DNA from 2 places in the Paucibacter sp. M5-1 genome. Region 1 is predicted to be linked to the other one. Evidence: riboswitches for the same ligand, from Rfam matches in the RefSeq annotation. Region 1 holds a riboswitch; the other holds the start of a gene.
The links. A riboswitch is a leader RNA that binds a small molecule or an ion and turns the genes downstream of it on or off. The one in region 1 is predicted to bind glycine.
Positions count from the first base shown of each region.

Region 1 (7,434 bases):
GTCGGCGGTGCCTTCCAGATCTATATCGATCCAGGCGCTGCGCCAGGCATGAAGGGTGCCGATGAGATGCGTTTTCTGGCGCTGCAGCCCAAGAAGATGCTCAGCTTCGACTGGAATGCACCGCCGCATCTGCCCGAGGCGCGGGCCCAGCGCACCTTCGTGATCCTGCGCTTCGAGCCGGTCAGCGAGACCGAGACCCGGGTGCGCCTGCACCACACCGGCTGGGGCGAGGGCGGCGAGTGGGACAAGGCCTATGCCTACTTCGACCGGGCCTGGGACAATGTGCTGGCCAATCTGAAGAAGCGCTATGACAGCGGCCCGCAGGATTGGACCGAGTGGCTGGCCCAGCTGGCGCAGTGGCGCGCTCAGCAGGCGGCATCCGCGCCGACCAAATAGCTACTCCTCGTCCTTGACCTTGTAGGACGAGATCAGCGCCGTCTGGGTGTTCGGCGGCACCGCCTCGTAGTGCGACAGCGCCAGCGTGTAGCGGCCCTGGCCGCTGGTCATCGCATTGAGCCGGGTCTGGTAGCTGGCCAGCTCGGCCAGCGGCGCCAGACCCTGCACCGTGATCACGCCGGGCACGGCCGAGCGCGTGCCGTTGACCTGGCCGCGCCGCGCCGCCAGGTCGCCGGTGATGTCGCCCATGGCCGCCTCGGGCGTGCTGATCTCGACATGGACGATGGGCTCCAGCACCAGCGGTCGCGCCTCGCGCACGGCGGCGATCATGGCCTTGCGGCCGGCGGTGACGAAGGCGATCTCCTTGCTGTCGACCGAATGGTGCTTGCCGTCGAACACCGTGACGCGCAGATCGACCAGCGGATAGCCGGCGACGACGCCGCTGTCCAGCGCCGAGCGCACACCCTTCTCGACCGCCGGCATGAACTGGCCCGGTATCGTGCCGCCCTTGACCGCGTCGACGAACTCGAAGCCGGCGCCGCGCGCCAGCGGCTCGATGCGCAGATAGACCTCGCCGAACTGGCCGGCCCCGCCGCTCTGCTTCTTGTGCCGGTAATGGCCCTCGGCCGGGCTCGAGATGGTCTCGCGGTAGGCGATGCGCGGCGGCTGGGTCAGCACCTCGAACTTGTAGGTCTCGCGCAGCCGCTCCAGCAGCATGCGCAGATGCAGCTCGCCCAGGCCGTAGACCAGGGTCTCGTTGGTCACGCTGGCATGCTCGACCTTCAGGCAGGGGTCTTCGTCGATCAGGCGGTTCAGGATCTCCCACAGCCGCTGCTCGTCGCCATGGCGCGCCGGGCTGATCGCCAGGCCATGCACCGGCACCGGGAACTCCAGCGGCGCCAGGTGGATGTGTTCGTCCTCGGGCGCGTCATGCAGCACCGCGTCGTAATGCAGCTCCTCGACCTTGGCGATCGCGCAGATATCGCCCGGCAGGGCCTGCTCGATCTCGACATGCTCCTTGCCCTGCAGCAGGAACAGGTGGCCGACACGAAAGGGCTTGCGCGCATGGCCCACAAAGAGCTGGCTGTTCTTCGTCAAGCTGCCCTGGTGCACCCGCAACACCCCCATCTTGCCCAGATAGGGGTCGGCATTGATCTTGAACACATGGGCCAGCACATGGGCGCCGGGCTCGGCCAGGGCCTGCAGCGGCAGCGCGTCCGGCCCCTCACCGCGCAGGAACAGCGGCGGATTGCCTTCGGTCGGATTGGGCAGCAGGCGCTCGATCACATCGAGCAGCTCTGCCACGCCGGCACCGGTTCGCGCCGAGGTAAAGCAGACCGGGATCAGATGGCCTTCGCGCAGCGCCTGCTCCAGCGGTGCATGCAGCTCGCTGGCGTCGACATCGCCCTCGTTCAGATAGCGATCGACGAAAGCGGCGTCCACCTCGACGACCTGCTCCACCAAGGCGCGATGGGCCTCGGCCACCGACGAGAAATCGCTGGCCCCACTGCTGCTGTAGAAGCAATCCTGCACCCGCGTGCCGCCATCGGCCGGCAGGTTCAGCGGCAGGCATTCACGGCCGAAGCTCGCGCGCAGCTGCTCCAGCAGCGCCGGCAGCTGCACGCCGGGCGCGTCGATGCGGTTGATCACGATCAGGCGGCACAGCCCGCGCTGCGCGGCGGTCTCCATCATGCGCGAGGCCATCAGCTCGATGCCGTTGAGCGCATTGATCACGACGATGGCCGTGTCGGCCGCCTCCAGCGCCGGCAGCGACTGGCCGATGAAGTCCGGCGCGCCGGGCGTGTCGATCGCATGGATGCGCAGGCCGCCATGGTTCATGTGCACGACCGAGGCATGCAGCGAATGCTGGGCGCGCTTCTCCAGCGGGTCGAAGTCGCTGACCGTGTTGCCGCGCTCCACCGAGCCGACCGCAGTGATGGCGCCGGCCTGATGCAGCAAGGCCTCGATCAGGCTGGTCTTGCCGGCGCCGGCCGGCCCCACCAGGGCCAGGGCGCGGATCTGGGCGATCTGCGCGGAGAGGCCCGGACTGCCCGGGGCTGCAGTCTCTGGGGCCTTGCTGTGGCTGGCGGGCATGGGCGCACTCCTTCGGTCATTGCACAGGGATGACGGCTGAAGCGGTGCCGGGTCTTGAGCCCCGGCTTGGGCACAGCCTAGGGCAAGCGCGGCTGCGGCACAAGAGGCCTGTTCCCTGGGCGCGCCGCCGCGCGGCTGGCTTCTGTGAAGGCGTAATCCAACTCCGGCACGCGGCCGCCGACGATGTCGGCGATGGCCGCGCCCGAGCCGCAGCTGTGGGTCCAGCCCAGCGTGCCATGGCCGGTGTTGAGGAAGAGGTTGCCGATCTTGCTGCGGCCGATATAGGGCAGATTGGACGGGGTGGCGGGGCGCAGGCCGGTCCAGTACTGTGCGCCCGAGCCGTCGCTCATCTGCGGGAACAGCTCGCGGGTGCGTCGCACGATGGCCTCGCAGCGGGCCAGGTTCAGACTCGTGTCGTAGCCGTTGAGCTCGGCCGTGCCGGCGATGCGCAGCCGGTCGCCCAGGCGCGAGAACACCAGCTTGTACTCGTCATCTGTCAGCGAGACCTGGTAGCTGTGCTCGGGCGCGGTGACCGGCAAGGTGACCGAATAGCCCTTGGCCGGATAGATGTTCAGATCGACACCCAGCTCGCGTGCCAGGCCGCGGCTGAACGAGCCCAGGCACAGCACATGGGCGTCGGCCTGCAGGCGCTGCACCTCGCCGCGCGCATCGGCCACGATGAGCTGCTCGATGCGGTCGCCGCTGCGCTCGAAGCCCAGGATGCGGGTCTCGTAGCGGAACTGCACGCCGGCCGCCGCGCACAGCCGCGCCAGTTCCTGCGTGAACAGGTGCGCGTCGCCCGACTCGTCGCTGGGGGTCATGCTGCCGCCGACGATCTTCGAGCGGCACTGCGCCAGCGCCGGCTCGATGGCCACGCACTCGTCCGGGCTCTTCATGTCCAGCTCGCAGCCCTGCTCGCGCATCAGGCGGGCCGGCTCCTGGGCCGCCTCGTACTCGGCCTCGCTGGTGTAGAAATGCAGGATGCCCTGGGTGCGCTGCGCGTACTCGATGCCGGTGGCGGCGCGCAGCGCCTGCAGCTTGGCGCGGCTGTACAGGCCCAGGCTGACGATGTTGCGGATATTGTGGGCGGTACGGCCCGGTGTGCATTCACGCAGGAACTGCAGGCCCCAGCGCCATTGCGCGGCATCGGCACGCAGGCGGAACAGCAGCGGCGCATCCTCGCGCATCAGCCATTTCAGCACCTTCAGCGGCGCGCCCGGATTGGCCCAGGGCTCGGCGTGCGAGACCGAGATCTGGCCGCCGTTGGCGAAGCTGGTCTCCAGGCCGGCGGCCGGCTGGCGCTCGATGACGGTGACCTCGTGGCCGGCCTGGCGCAGATACCAGGCGGTGGTGATGCCGGTGACGCCGGCGCCGAGAACGATGACTTGCATGCTGAACTCCAGGAGGAGCTGAGCGCCAGACGGACGTGGGTTATGGAGGGAAGAAACCCGGGCATGCGTGCGCCTGACGCGCGCCGCTCCCGCTGTCCCTGATACCTGAGAGATTCAGCGCCCATCACCCGATGCGCGCCTTGCTCCTTCGGTGGCGGTCCCTTGCGGACCGCGCTCTCCAGCATTCGGCTTGTGACGGATCCAGTACGGGGCCTGAGCGAGTATGGGAGCTTGCGCCTTCGGCGGCATGCGCGAGGGCATGCTCTCTCCTGAATCCGGGGCCGAGTGTAGGCGGGGCTCCGAGGGGGCGTCAACCCTGCGCGGGCGCCGCGGCCGTCGCCTGCAGTAAGCTGGCGGGCCATCCCCGTGCGGGAGTTCACGATGCCTCTCGAATCCATGTCCAAACTGAGTCTTGCTGTTGCCAGTGTGTTTCTTGCTGTGGCCTGCGGTGGTGGCGGGGGCGGCGAGGTGGTCGCCGCGCCCACCCCGAGCCCGCCGCCCGCTGCGGCGCCGCAGCTGACGACCCTGCACAGCGGCCTGTCGGCGCCCTGGGGCCTGGCTCTGCTGCCCGATGGCCGCATGCTGGTGACGCAAAAGGCCGGCAGCCTGCTGCTGCTCAGCGCCGATGGCCGCAGCACGCTGGCCACGATCAGCGGCGTGCCGGCGGTCGTCTCCGCCGGCCAGGGCGGTCTGCTCGATGTCGCGCTCGACCCGGACTTCGCGAGCACGCCCTGGGTCTATCTGTCCTATTCCGAGCCCGGCAGCGGCGCCGAAGCGGGCCGCAGCGGCACGGCGGTGGCGCGTGGTCGTCTGGTGGGCAATGCCTTGCAGGATGTCGCGGTGATCTTTCGCCAGGCTCCCAAGGTCACGGGGGGTGGCCATTTCGGCTCGCGTCTGGTGTTCTCCAACGACAAGACCCTGTTCGTCACGCTGGGTGATCGCCAGCTCGGCAGCCCCGCGCAAGACCTGGCACAGACCCTGGGCAAGGTGGTGCGCATCAACCGCGACGGCAGCATCCCGGCCGGCAATCCGGCGCTGGGCGCCGGTGCGCGGCCCGGCATCTGGAGCTATGGCCACCGCAACCCGCAGGGCGCGGCCCTGCACCCGAGCAGCGGCGAGCTCTGGCTCAGCGAGCATGGCCCGCAGGGCGGCGACGAGATCAATATCGCCCGTGCCGGCGCCAACTACGGCTGGCCCATCAAGAGCTATGGCTGCAACTATGGCTCGCCGGTCAGCGAGGGCTGCAGGCTCGGCGGCGGCGTCCATGCGCCGGCCTTTGTCGAGCCGCTGACTTACTGGGTGCCGACCTCGGTGGCGCCGGCCGGCCTGGTTTTCTACACCGGCGCGATGTTCCCCGAGTGGCGCGGCCAGCTGTTCTCCGGCGCGCTGGCCGGCCAGGCCCTGTGGCGCCTGCAGCTCAGCGGCAACACGGTGGCCGCGCGCGAGGCGATGTTCGCCAGCCTGGGCGAGCGTTTCCGCGATGTGCGCCAGGCGCCGGACGGCGCGCTGCTGCTGCTGACCGACAGCGGCAAGCTGATGCGGCTGGCGCGCTGAGGGCTTGATTGATGCCGATGCGCCGGCTGCTGCTCGTCGTCGCGCTGGCGCTGCTGGTCTATGGCCTGCTGCTGGCCTGGCTGTACTGGCGCCAGGAGCGCCTGCTCTTCATGCCCCAGCCGCTGCCGGCCGCGCACCGCTTCGCGCTGGGCGACGATGTCCACGAGCTGCAGATCGCCGTGCCCGGTGCCCGGCTGTCGGCCCTGCATCTGCGCCTGCCGGCGCCCCGGGGGCTGGTGTTCTTTCTGCACGGCAATGCCGGCAATCTGGACAGCTGGTTCGTCAATGCCGACTTCTACCGCCGCGCCGGCTACGACCTCTTCATGCTGGACTATCGCGGCTACGGCAAGAGCACGGGCCAGATCGACAGCGAGGCCCAGCTGCGTGCCGATGTGCGGGCCGCCTGGGACAGCGTGGCGCCGCGCTACCAGGGCCTGCGCCGCGTGATCTATGGCCGTTCGCTGGGCACGGCGCTGGCCGCCGGTCTGGCGGCCGAGGTCAGGCCCGAGCTGACCGTGCTGGTCTCGCCCTATGCCAGCATGGCGGCGCTGATGCGCCTGCACTATCCCTGGGTGCCTGGGTGGCTGCTGCGCTATCCGCTCGATACCGCCGCCGCTGTCGCGCGCCTCGACGGCCCCCTGCTGCTGCTGCATGGCGAGCAGGATGAATTGATCCCGCCGCAGCAGGCCGAGCAATTGCTGGCCCATGCGCCGCAGGCCCGGCTGCAGCGCATTGCCGGTGCCGGCCACAATGATCTGCAGAATTTCGAGCCCTATCTGCAGGCCATGCGCGAGGCGCTGCGCGGCCCCTAGTCCGGGTAGGCGCGCGCCAGCACCGCCTGCACGTCCAGCCCGCGCGTGTCCAGCGCACCGTAAACCCGGCCATGCCGCGCATCGAAGCGGCTGGCGATGAAGACCTCGGCGATCGCGGCCGGCGCATCGCGGCGCAGCAGGCAGGCCTGGGCCGTGATCACCAGGCGCTGGGTCAGCTGGCGGCCCAGGGCTTCGGCCGGCTCGGTGTGCAGCAGCTCGCGCAGGGTCTGGAGCTCGGTGCGCAAGAGCGGCTCATCGCCGGCCATCTGTTGCAGCTCCTCGAGCAGCTCGAACGCCGACTGCGGCTCGCGCGCGATCGCGCGCAGCAGGTCCAGGCACATCACATTGCCCGAGCCCTCCCAGATCGAATTGACCGGCGCCTCGCGGTACAACCTTGCCATCGGGCCTTCGTCCACATAGCCGTTGCCACCGAAAACCTCGATGGCCTCGCCGGCGAGCTCGACCGTGCGCTTGCAGACCCAGAACTTGGCGGCCGGCGTCATCAGCCGCTGCCAGCCGCGCTCCTGCTGCTCGAAGGCCTGCGCCAGGCGCAGCATCAGCGCACAGGCGGCCTCGCTCTCCAGCGCCAGATCGACCAGCACGCTCTGCATCAGCGGCTGCTCGGCCAGCGCGCGGCCGAAAGCGCGGCGCCGGCGTGTGTAGTGCAGGGCCTGGACCAGGGCCTGGCGCTGGATCGCGGCGCTGCCGATCACGCAGCTGAGCCGCGTCGTCGTGGCCATCTCGATGATGGTCGGGATGCCGCGGCCGGGCTCGCCCAGCAGCAGGCCGTGGGCGTCCTGGAATTCGACCTCGGCGCTGCTATTGCTGCGGTTGCCGAGCTTGTGCTTCAGGCGCTGGATCTGCACCGCATTGCGCGTCCCGTCCGGCCGCCAGCGCGGCACGAAGAAGCAGGACGGCCCGCCCTCGGTCTGGGCCACGACCAGATGGGCATCGCTCATCGGCGCCGAGTAGAACCATTTGTGGCCGCGCAAGGCATGCTCGGCGCCGCGCCCGCCGGCGCCGACCGGTGTGGCCCGGGTGGTGTTGGCGCGCACATCGGAGCCGCCCTGTTTCTCCGTCATGCCCATGCCTATCCACAAGCTGCTCTTCTGGTCCAGCGGCAGGTCGCGCGGATCATGGGCGCGCGACAGCAGGCCCGGGCCCAGCCGGGCATAGAGTGCGGGCTC
Region 1 is NZ_JAPZLM020000001.1:2,728,994-2,736,427, reverse strand. It holds gene O5M90_RS12795 (SRPBCC family protein) at 1-396, shown strand, start outside; gene fusA (elongation factor G) at 397-2,490, opposite strand; gene O5M90_RS12785 (D-amino acid dehydrogenase) at 2,568-3,881, opposite strand; glycine riboswitch at 3,964-4,073, opposite strand; glycine riboswitch at 4,074-4,163, opposite strand; gene O5M90_RS12780 (PQQ-dependent sugar dehydrogenase) at 4,263-5,435, shown strand; gene O5M90_RS12775 (alpha/beta hydrolase) at 5,447-6,247, shown strand; gene O5M90_RS12770 (acyl-CoA dehydrogenase family protein) at 6,244-7,434, opposite strand, start outside.

Region 2 (7,434 bases), 2.1 Mb from region 1:
CGATATAGCTCTTCAGCACCCGGTTCCTGGCGGCGACCGCCTTCAGCTCGGCCAGGGCCTGGGCCTCGCTGGCGGCGGCGGGCAGGTCCATGCCCACGGCGCGCTTGATGCTGGCGGGCACGATGGCCTCGATCAGCGCGCGGCGCGAAGCGGCGCCGATCACCGACAGCATGCCGGCCTCGTCGGCCGCATCGGGGCCGATATGGCGGGCGTGGAATTCGGCGGCGTTCTCGAGCTCGCCCAGGGGCTTCAGAGCAGACATCAACATGGCAACAATCCTTGCAATACAACAGCGGGCACCAGGTGCCCGCGTCTTTCAATCACGGCCGAAACAAGTCGCCCGCCGGGCCGCCCCAAGGGCGGCTTGATCCCCTCGGGGGATCACCCGGGGTACACCCCGGGCGAGGGGCTCACAGGCCCTTGACCAGCTCGTCATAGGCCGTGCTGTCCATCAGCGCGTCCAGCTCGGCCGGCTTGCTGAGCTTGACCTTGAAGAACCAGCCGGCCTTCAGCGGGTCGCTATTGGCCAGCGAGGGGTCGTCGCGCAGCGCTTCGTTGACCTCGGTGATCTCACCCGACACAGGCATATAGACATCGGCCGCGGCCTTGACCGACTCGACCACACCGGCCACATCCTTCTCGGCAAAGCTCGCGCCGACGGCGGGCAGGTCGACAAAGACCACATCGCCCAGCGCGTCCTGCGCATGGACCGTGATGCCCACGGTGGCCGTGCCGTCGGCTTCGATCTGGACCCACTCGTGGTCGGCGGTGTACTTGATAGTGCTCATGGGGTGCTCCGTGAAGTAGGGGTGCGACTGATCAGCCGCGGTAGTAACCGTTGGGGGTGAAAGGGGTGGGGCTGACGGTCATCGGTGTGCGCTTGTCGCGCACGATGGCCCAGACCTGGGTGCCCTGGGCCGCATGGCTGCTGTTCAGATAGGCCAGGGCCACCGGCTTATTGACCGTCGGGCCCAGGGTGCCGCTGGTGACGACGCCGATCTCGACGCCGGCCTCATCCACCAGCTTGGCGCCTTCGCGCACCGGCATGCGCTCGCTGCCGACCAGGCCGACGCGCTTGCGTGCGGCGCCGCCGGCCAGCTGCGCGTCGATCACGGCCGCGCCCGGATAGCCGCCGGCGCGCGCACCGCCGGCACGGCGCACCTTCTGGATCGCCCAGGTCAGCGAGGCCTCGACCGGCGTGGTGCCGGTATCGATGTCATGACCATACAGGCACAGGCCGGCCTCCAGGCGCAGCGAGTCGCGCGCGCCCAGGCCGATGGGCTTGACCTCGGGCTGGGCCAGCAGCTTGCGCGCCAGGGCCTCGGCCTGCGCGCCGGCCACCGAGATCTCGAAGCCGTCCTCGCCGGTGTAGCCGGAGCGGGTCAGGAAGGTCGGGATGCCGTCGAGCTCGAAGAAGCCGCCGGTCATGAAGGTCAGCTTGGCGACTTCGGGATTCAGGCGCGCGAGCGCGGTCACGGCCTGCGGGCCCTGCAGCGCCAGCAGCGCCTGCTCGGGCATGGGGATGACCTCGCACTTGGTACCGATGGTGGCTTGCAGATGGGCGATGTCCTGCACCTTGCAGCCCGCATTGACGACGACGAACAGATCATCGGGGCGGCGGCAGATCATCAGGTCGTCGAGGATGCCGCCCTGCTCGTTGGTGAAGAGCGCATAGCGCTGCTTGAACACACCCAGGTCGATCACGTCGACCGGCACGAGGGTTTCGAGCGCGGCGGCGGCGCCGGCGCCGACCAGGCGCAGTTGGCCCATATGCGAGACATCGAACAGGCCGGCCGCGGCGCGGGTGTGCTTGTGCTCGGCCATCACGCCCGACGGGTACTGCACCGGCATGTCATAGCCGCCGAAGGGCACCATCTTGGCGCCGAGTTCGAGATGCAGGGCGTGCAGGGGGGTCTTGAGGAGAGCGTCGGCGGACATCTGGAAAACTCCGAGGGCATTCAAACAGCCCACGCCCATCGGGGGCGCGGGGGGATGCCCTCGCTGTCCGGCTTACCTGAGAGATTGACCGCTGACGGTTCGCCAACAGCTTGCCCCTTCGGTGGACGGACTCGGGGCCCGCCTCTCTCCAGTGAGGAACGCCCGGTTCTGGGCGTTTTGTCAGTCCTTTTGCCTGAGCGTTCGCAGCTTGGGATCACCATCGCCACTGCGCCTTCGGCGGCTTCCGCTAGGAAGCTCTCTCCTGACCGGCGGGATTGTAGCCATGGTTTGGCGTGCCAAGAGCCACAGCCGTGGGAAAACACACCGGCCCGCAAGATCTGCAGGGGTGGCGCGCCGCCGGCCAGCCCGATTCAGCCCGCCTTCATCTGGGGTCCAGGAAGTCTTCAGCGTAGGGGCCGACACTGCATGGAATCCGCAACACCTGACCCCAACAGCCGGACTCCCGACATGCCCTATTTTCTGACTCTTGCCCTGTTGCTGGCGTTGGTCCAGCCAGCCAGAGCCGCCGAAAACGCCAAGCTGCCGGCCGCGGAACTGTTCTCGATGGCGGCCGCGCTGGACAAGCTGCCCGCCGACCAGCGCGACGCCTTCGGCCTGCGCCACCGCATCTGGTCCAAGCAGGCCGGCAAGCCGCTGTCGGTCTGGTATGAAGACCAGGGCCAAAAGATCGAAATCCCGCTGCGCGCCGATGGCAGCTTTGATCGCCCCGCCGCGCTGGCCCGTCCGGGCTTCAATCCCATGCTGATGGCCAACCAGCCCGAGGCCGGCGTTGAACTCAGCATCGACCTGCTGGCCCAAGTGGCTGACAGCAGGGAGCTGCATTACGCCGATCTGATGCGTTCGGTGACGCAGATGAATGCCTTCATCAAAAGCCAGGCCGGCTTGATGAGTCTGTTCGCCCCGACGGTCCACAGCCTGCACTTCCGTTGCCAGCCCCAGGCCGAGTGCGCGCTGACCGCCCACCTGCCCGAGGGGCCCAAGACCTATATGCCGGACGCCAGCGGCCGCATCACGCTCAAGCTCAGCAAGGCGTTGATGAAGGCCAACCCCCGTCTGAGCGGCAAGACCCCTTTTGCCGAGATCGTCGGCGATATGGAATGAGCTGCGCCGTCGATCGTTTTCCCTCCGCTTTACTCACTTGAAAGCCCGATGCATCCATGAATACCAACACCCGTCATTGCAACTTCCGCGCTTCGCTGCTGACCCTGGCCCTGCTGAGCCTGATCGGCGCGGCCCAGGCCCAGGCCAAGGATCAGGCGCAGCCCGAGGGCAACACCCTGATGCTGGGCCTGGGGCTGGGCTTCGGCGCCAAGTACGCCGGCTCCAAGAAGATCGAAGGTGGCGTCATGCCGGGGATCGACTACAGCATGAGCAACGGTTTCTATGCCAGCACCCTGCGCGGCATCGGCTGGGGCGGCCAGAGCGGCCCGTTCGGCTATAGCGCCGGCCTCGGCCTGCGCGGCGGCCGCGAAGACCGCGACAAGAAGAAGGGCCTGGGCGGCGGCGGCGCCAATGAGTTGCTGGGCATGGGCGAGATCAAGACCACCGCCACCCTCAATCTGGGGGTCAGCTACAACCTGATGGATGCCGTCGAACTCAGCGCTGGCGTGGAGTTGCCGCTGAGCAAGGGCAAGAAGAACGCCAAGCTCGGTGACAAGGCGCTCCAGCATGGCACGGTCTTCAGGCTGGGCGCGAGCGCCGGCATCTGGGGCAATGACAGCAGCGATGTTTCGATCGAGCTGGGAGCGACGGCCGGTGACAAGAAGTACATGCAGACCTTCTTCGGTGTCACCCCCGAGCAGGCGGCGGCCACCAAGTTCAAGGCCTATGCGCCCAAGGCCGGCTTCCATTCGGTCGAGGCCAGCATCAACTGGAACTACAAGATCGACAAGAAGTGGGGCGTCGTGACCTCGCTGGGCGTGAATCATCTTCTGGGTGATGCCGGCAAGAGCCCGATCGTGCAGCGCAAGAGCACCCCTACCGGCATGGTGATGCTGACCTATCTGTACTGACCTCCGCGCCCCGGCTTAAGCCTGGCCTAAGTCTGGCCAGGCGGGGCTGTGGACAATACCGGCATGCGTTTATTACTGGTGGAAGACGATCAGATGATTGGCGAGCAGCTGCTGGACCTGCTGCGCGCCGAGGGCTATGCGGTCGACTGGGTGCGCGACGGCGAGCAGGCCGACACCGCGCTGCAGGCCCAGGACTACGACCTGCTGCTGCTCGATCTGGGCCTGCCGCGGCGCGACGGCATGAGCGTGCTGCGCGCCTTGCGCGCGCGCAAGCAGCGCCAGCCGGTGCTGATCGCCACCGCCCGCGATGCGCTGGCGCAGCGGGTCGAAGGGCTGGACGCCGGCGCCGACGACTATGTGCTCAAGCCCTTCGAGCTTGACGAGCTGCTGGCCCGCATCCGCGCGCTGCTGCGCCGCGCCAGCGGCCGCGCCGAGCCGGTCTACGAGCATCTGGGCGTCAGCCTGAATCCCGCCACCCATGAGGCCACGGTCGGCGGCCAGCCGGTCACGCTGTCGGCGCGCGAATGGGCCGTGCTGGAACCGCTGCTGGCACGGCCGGGCCTGGTGCTGTCGCGCCAGCAGCTGGAGGAGAAGCTCTACAGCTGGAAGGACGAGGTCACGAGCAATGCGGTCGAGGTCTATATCCACGGCCTGCGCAAGAAGCTCGGGCCCGGCCTGATCCAGAATGTGCGCGGCCTCGGTTATATGGTGCCCAAGCAATGATGACGGCAAGACCTGCCCCCTCGCTGCGGCGCCGGCTGATGCTGTTCCTGCTGGGCGCGGTCAGCCTGGCGGCGTTGCTGCAGGCCTGGAGCGCCTACCGCACGGCCTTGCAGGAGGCCGATGCGATCTTTGACTACCAGATGCAGCAGATGGCGCTGTCCATCGGCGGCGCGGCGCCGCCGCGCCATCTGCCCGAGGAGCTGGAGCTGATCATCCAGGCCTGGACCGACGACGGTCTGCAGCTGTTCGCGCCGGCGCCGCGGGCGCGGCTGCCGCAGCGCGCGGTGCTGGGCTTCACCACTGTCGAGTCGGAGGGCAAGCAGTACCGCGTGCTGTCGATGCAGACCGGCGGCCGGGTGGTGCAGGTGGCCCAGGAACTGGCGGTGCGTCAGCGCCTGGCCGGGCGGCTGGCCTGGCGTACGATCACGCCGATCGCCATCGTGCTGCCGCTGCTGATGGCGGTGGTGGGCTGGGTGGTGAGCCGCTCGCTGGCGCCGGTCGAGCGGGTGCGTAAGCAGCTGGCGGCGCGGGCGGCCGAGGATTTGTCGCCGGTGGGCGAGGGCGGCCTGCCGGCCGAGATCCAGCCCATGGTGCAGGAGCTGAACTCGCTGCTGGCGCGCATGCGCCAGGCCTTCGACGCGCAGCAGCATTTCGTTGCCGACGCCGCCCATGAGCTGCGCTCGCCGCTGACCGCGCTGAAGCTGCAGCTGCAGGCCCTGCAGCGCAGCGGCGGCGAGCCCGAGCGCGCGCTGATCCAGCAGCGCCTGGGCGCCGGCATCGAGCGGGCCGGCCATCTGGTCGAGCAGCTGCTGCTGCTGGCGCGCCAGCAGGCGGCGGGCAGCATCGAGAGGCGGCCGGTCGCGCTGGAGCCGCTGACCCGCCAGCTGATGGGCGAGCTGGCCGCCAGCGCGCAGCTGCGGCAGATCGACCTGGGCCTGCTGCGGGCCGACGCGGTCAGCGTTCCCGGCCAGGCCGATGCGCTGGCCGTGCTGCTGCGCAATCTGCTGGACAACGCGCTCAAGTACACGCCCGAGGGCGGGCGGGTCGATGTACTGCTGCTGGACGAGGGCGGCACGGCGCGGCTGCGCATCGAGGACAGCGGCCCCGGCATCGCGCCCGAGGAGCGCGAGCGCGTGTTCGATCGTTTCTATCGCAGCAGCGAGCAGCAGGCCCAGGCCAGCGGCTCCGGCCTGGGCCTGGCCATCGTCAAGTCGATTGCCGAACGCCACGGCGCCCGGCTCGCGCTGGAGCGCTCGGAGGCGCTCGGCGGGCTGCGGGTGGATGTGCTGTTCGACAAGAGCGCGCCTTAAGTGCCACCTAAGTCTTGCTTGCCATAGTGAGCCCATCGACGCTCACTTTTTAGCAGGAGGCTTTATGGCAGCAGCAGAAACAATGATCCCGGCCAAGCGTTTGGTCTGGGCCCTGGCGACCGCCGGACTGATAGGCGTTGGCGGCGGCGCGATCGGCGCGGCGGCCTTGCAGAAAACGGCCACGCCGCCGGCCGCCAGCGCCCAGCCCGGCCAGCCCGCGCCGGCGGCACCTGTCCAGGCGCTGCCGCCCAGCACAGCGCCTGCTCCATCGCCCGCTGCAGCCACGGTGCTGCCCGACTTTGCCCAGATCACCCAGCAAAACGGTGCGGCCGTGGTCAATATCAGCGTTACCGGCAGCGTCAAGACCAGTCGCGCCGCGCCGCAGCTGGATCCCGATGATCCCTTCTACCAGTTCTTCCGCCGTTTCCAGGTGCCGGGCCAACCGGGCCAGGCCCGCGAGATGCCCACGCGTGGCCAGGGCTCGGGTTTCATCGTCAGCGCCGACGGCCTGATACTGACCAATGCCCATGTGGTGCGCGACGCCCAGGAGGTGATGGTCAAGCTGACCGACCGGCGCGAGTTCCCGGCCAAGGTGCTGGGCAGCGACCCCAAGACCGATGTGGCGGTGCTGAAAATCGAGGCCAAGAACCTGCCGGCGCTGAAATTGGGCAGCAGCAAGGACCTGCGCGTCGGCGAATGGGTGCTGGCGATAGGCTCGCCCTTCGGTTTCGAGAACAGCGTCAGCGCCGGTGTCGTCAGCGCCAAGGGCCGGGCCCTGCCCGACGAGACCTTTGTGCCCTTCATCCAGACCGATGTGGCGGTCAACCCCGGCAACTCGGGCGGCCCGCTGTTCAACGCCCGCGGTGAGGTGGTCGGCATCAACTCGCAGATCTACAGCCAGTCGGGCGGCTACCAGGGCATCTCGTTCGCGATCCCTATCGAGGTGGCGACCCGGGTGCAGCAGCAGATCCAGGGCGGCGGCAAGGCTCGCCATGCGCGCCTGGGCGTGACCATCCAGGATGTGAACCAGAGCTTTGCCGACTCCTTCAAGCTGGAGCGCCCGGCCGGCGCGCTGGTGGCCGGGGTCGAGGCCGGTGGCCCGGCGGCCCAGGCCGGACTGCGCTCCGGCGATGTGGTGCTGAAGTTCAACGATCAGCCCATCGTCGCCTCCAGCGATCTGCCAGCCCTGCTGGGCCAGGCCACGCCGGGCGAGACCGCCACGCTGGAAATCTGGCGCCAGGGCAAGCGTGAGCAGCTCAAGGCCAAGCTCGGCGAAGCCGGCGAGCCGCAGCAGGCCAAGGCCAAGGCCGAGGACGAGCAGGCCACGCCGGCCGGCAAGCTGGGGCTGGCGCTGCGGCCGCTGCAGCAGGGCGAGCGCCGCGGTGCCGAGGGCGGCCTGGTGGTGCAGGACGCCGGCGGCGCTGCGGCCC
Region 2 is NZ_JAPZLM020000001.1:633,557-640,990, reverse strand. It holds gene gcvP (aminomethyl-transferring glycine dehydrogenase) at 1-268, opposite strand, end outside; gene gcvH (glycine cleavage system protein GcvH) at 411-788, opposite strand; gene gcvT (glycine cleavage system aminomethyltransferase GcvT) at 820-1,938, opposite strand; glycine riboswitch at 1,992-2,100, opposite strand; glycine riboswitch at 2,110-2,213, opposite strand; gene O5M90_RS02920 (hypothetical protein) at 2,407-3,060, shown strand; gene O5M90_RS02915 (MipA/OmpV family protein) at 3,117-3,971, shown strand; gene O5M90_RS02910 (response regulator transcription factor) at 4,035-4,694, shown strand; gene O5M90_RS02905 (ATP-binding protein) at 4,694-6,004, shown strand; gene O5M90_RS02900 (DegQ family serine endoprotease) at 6,069-7,434, shown strand, end outside.
Region 2: another riboswitch for glycine. It lies ahead of gcvT (glycine cleavage system aminomethyltransferase GcvT); the one in region 1 lies ahead of O5M90_RS12785 (D-amino acid dehydrogenase).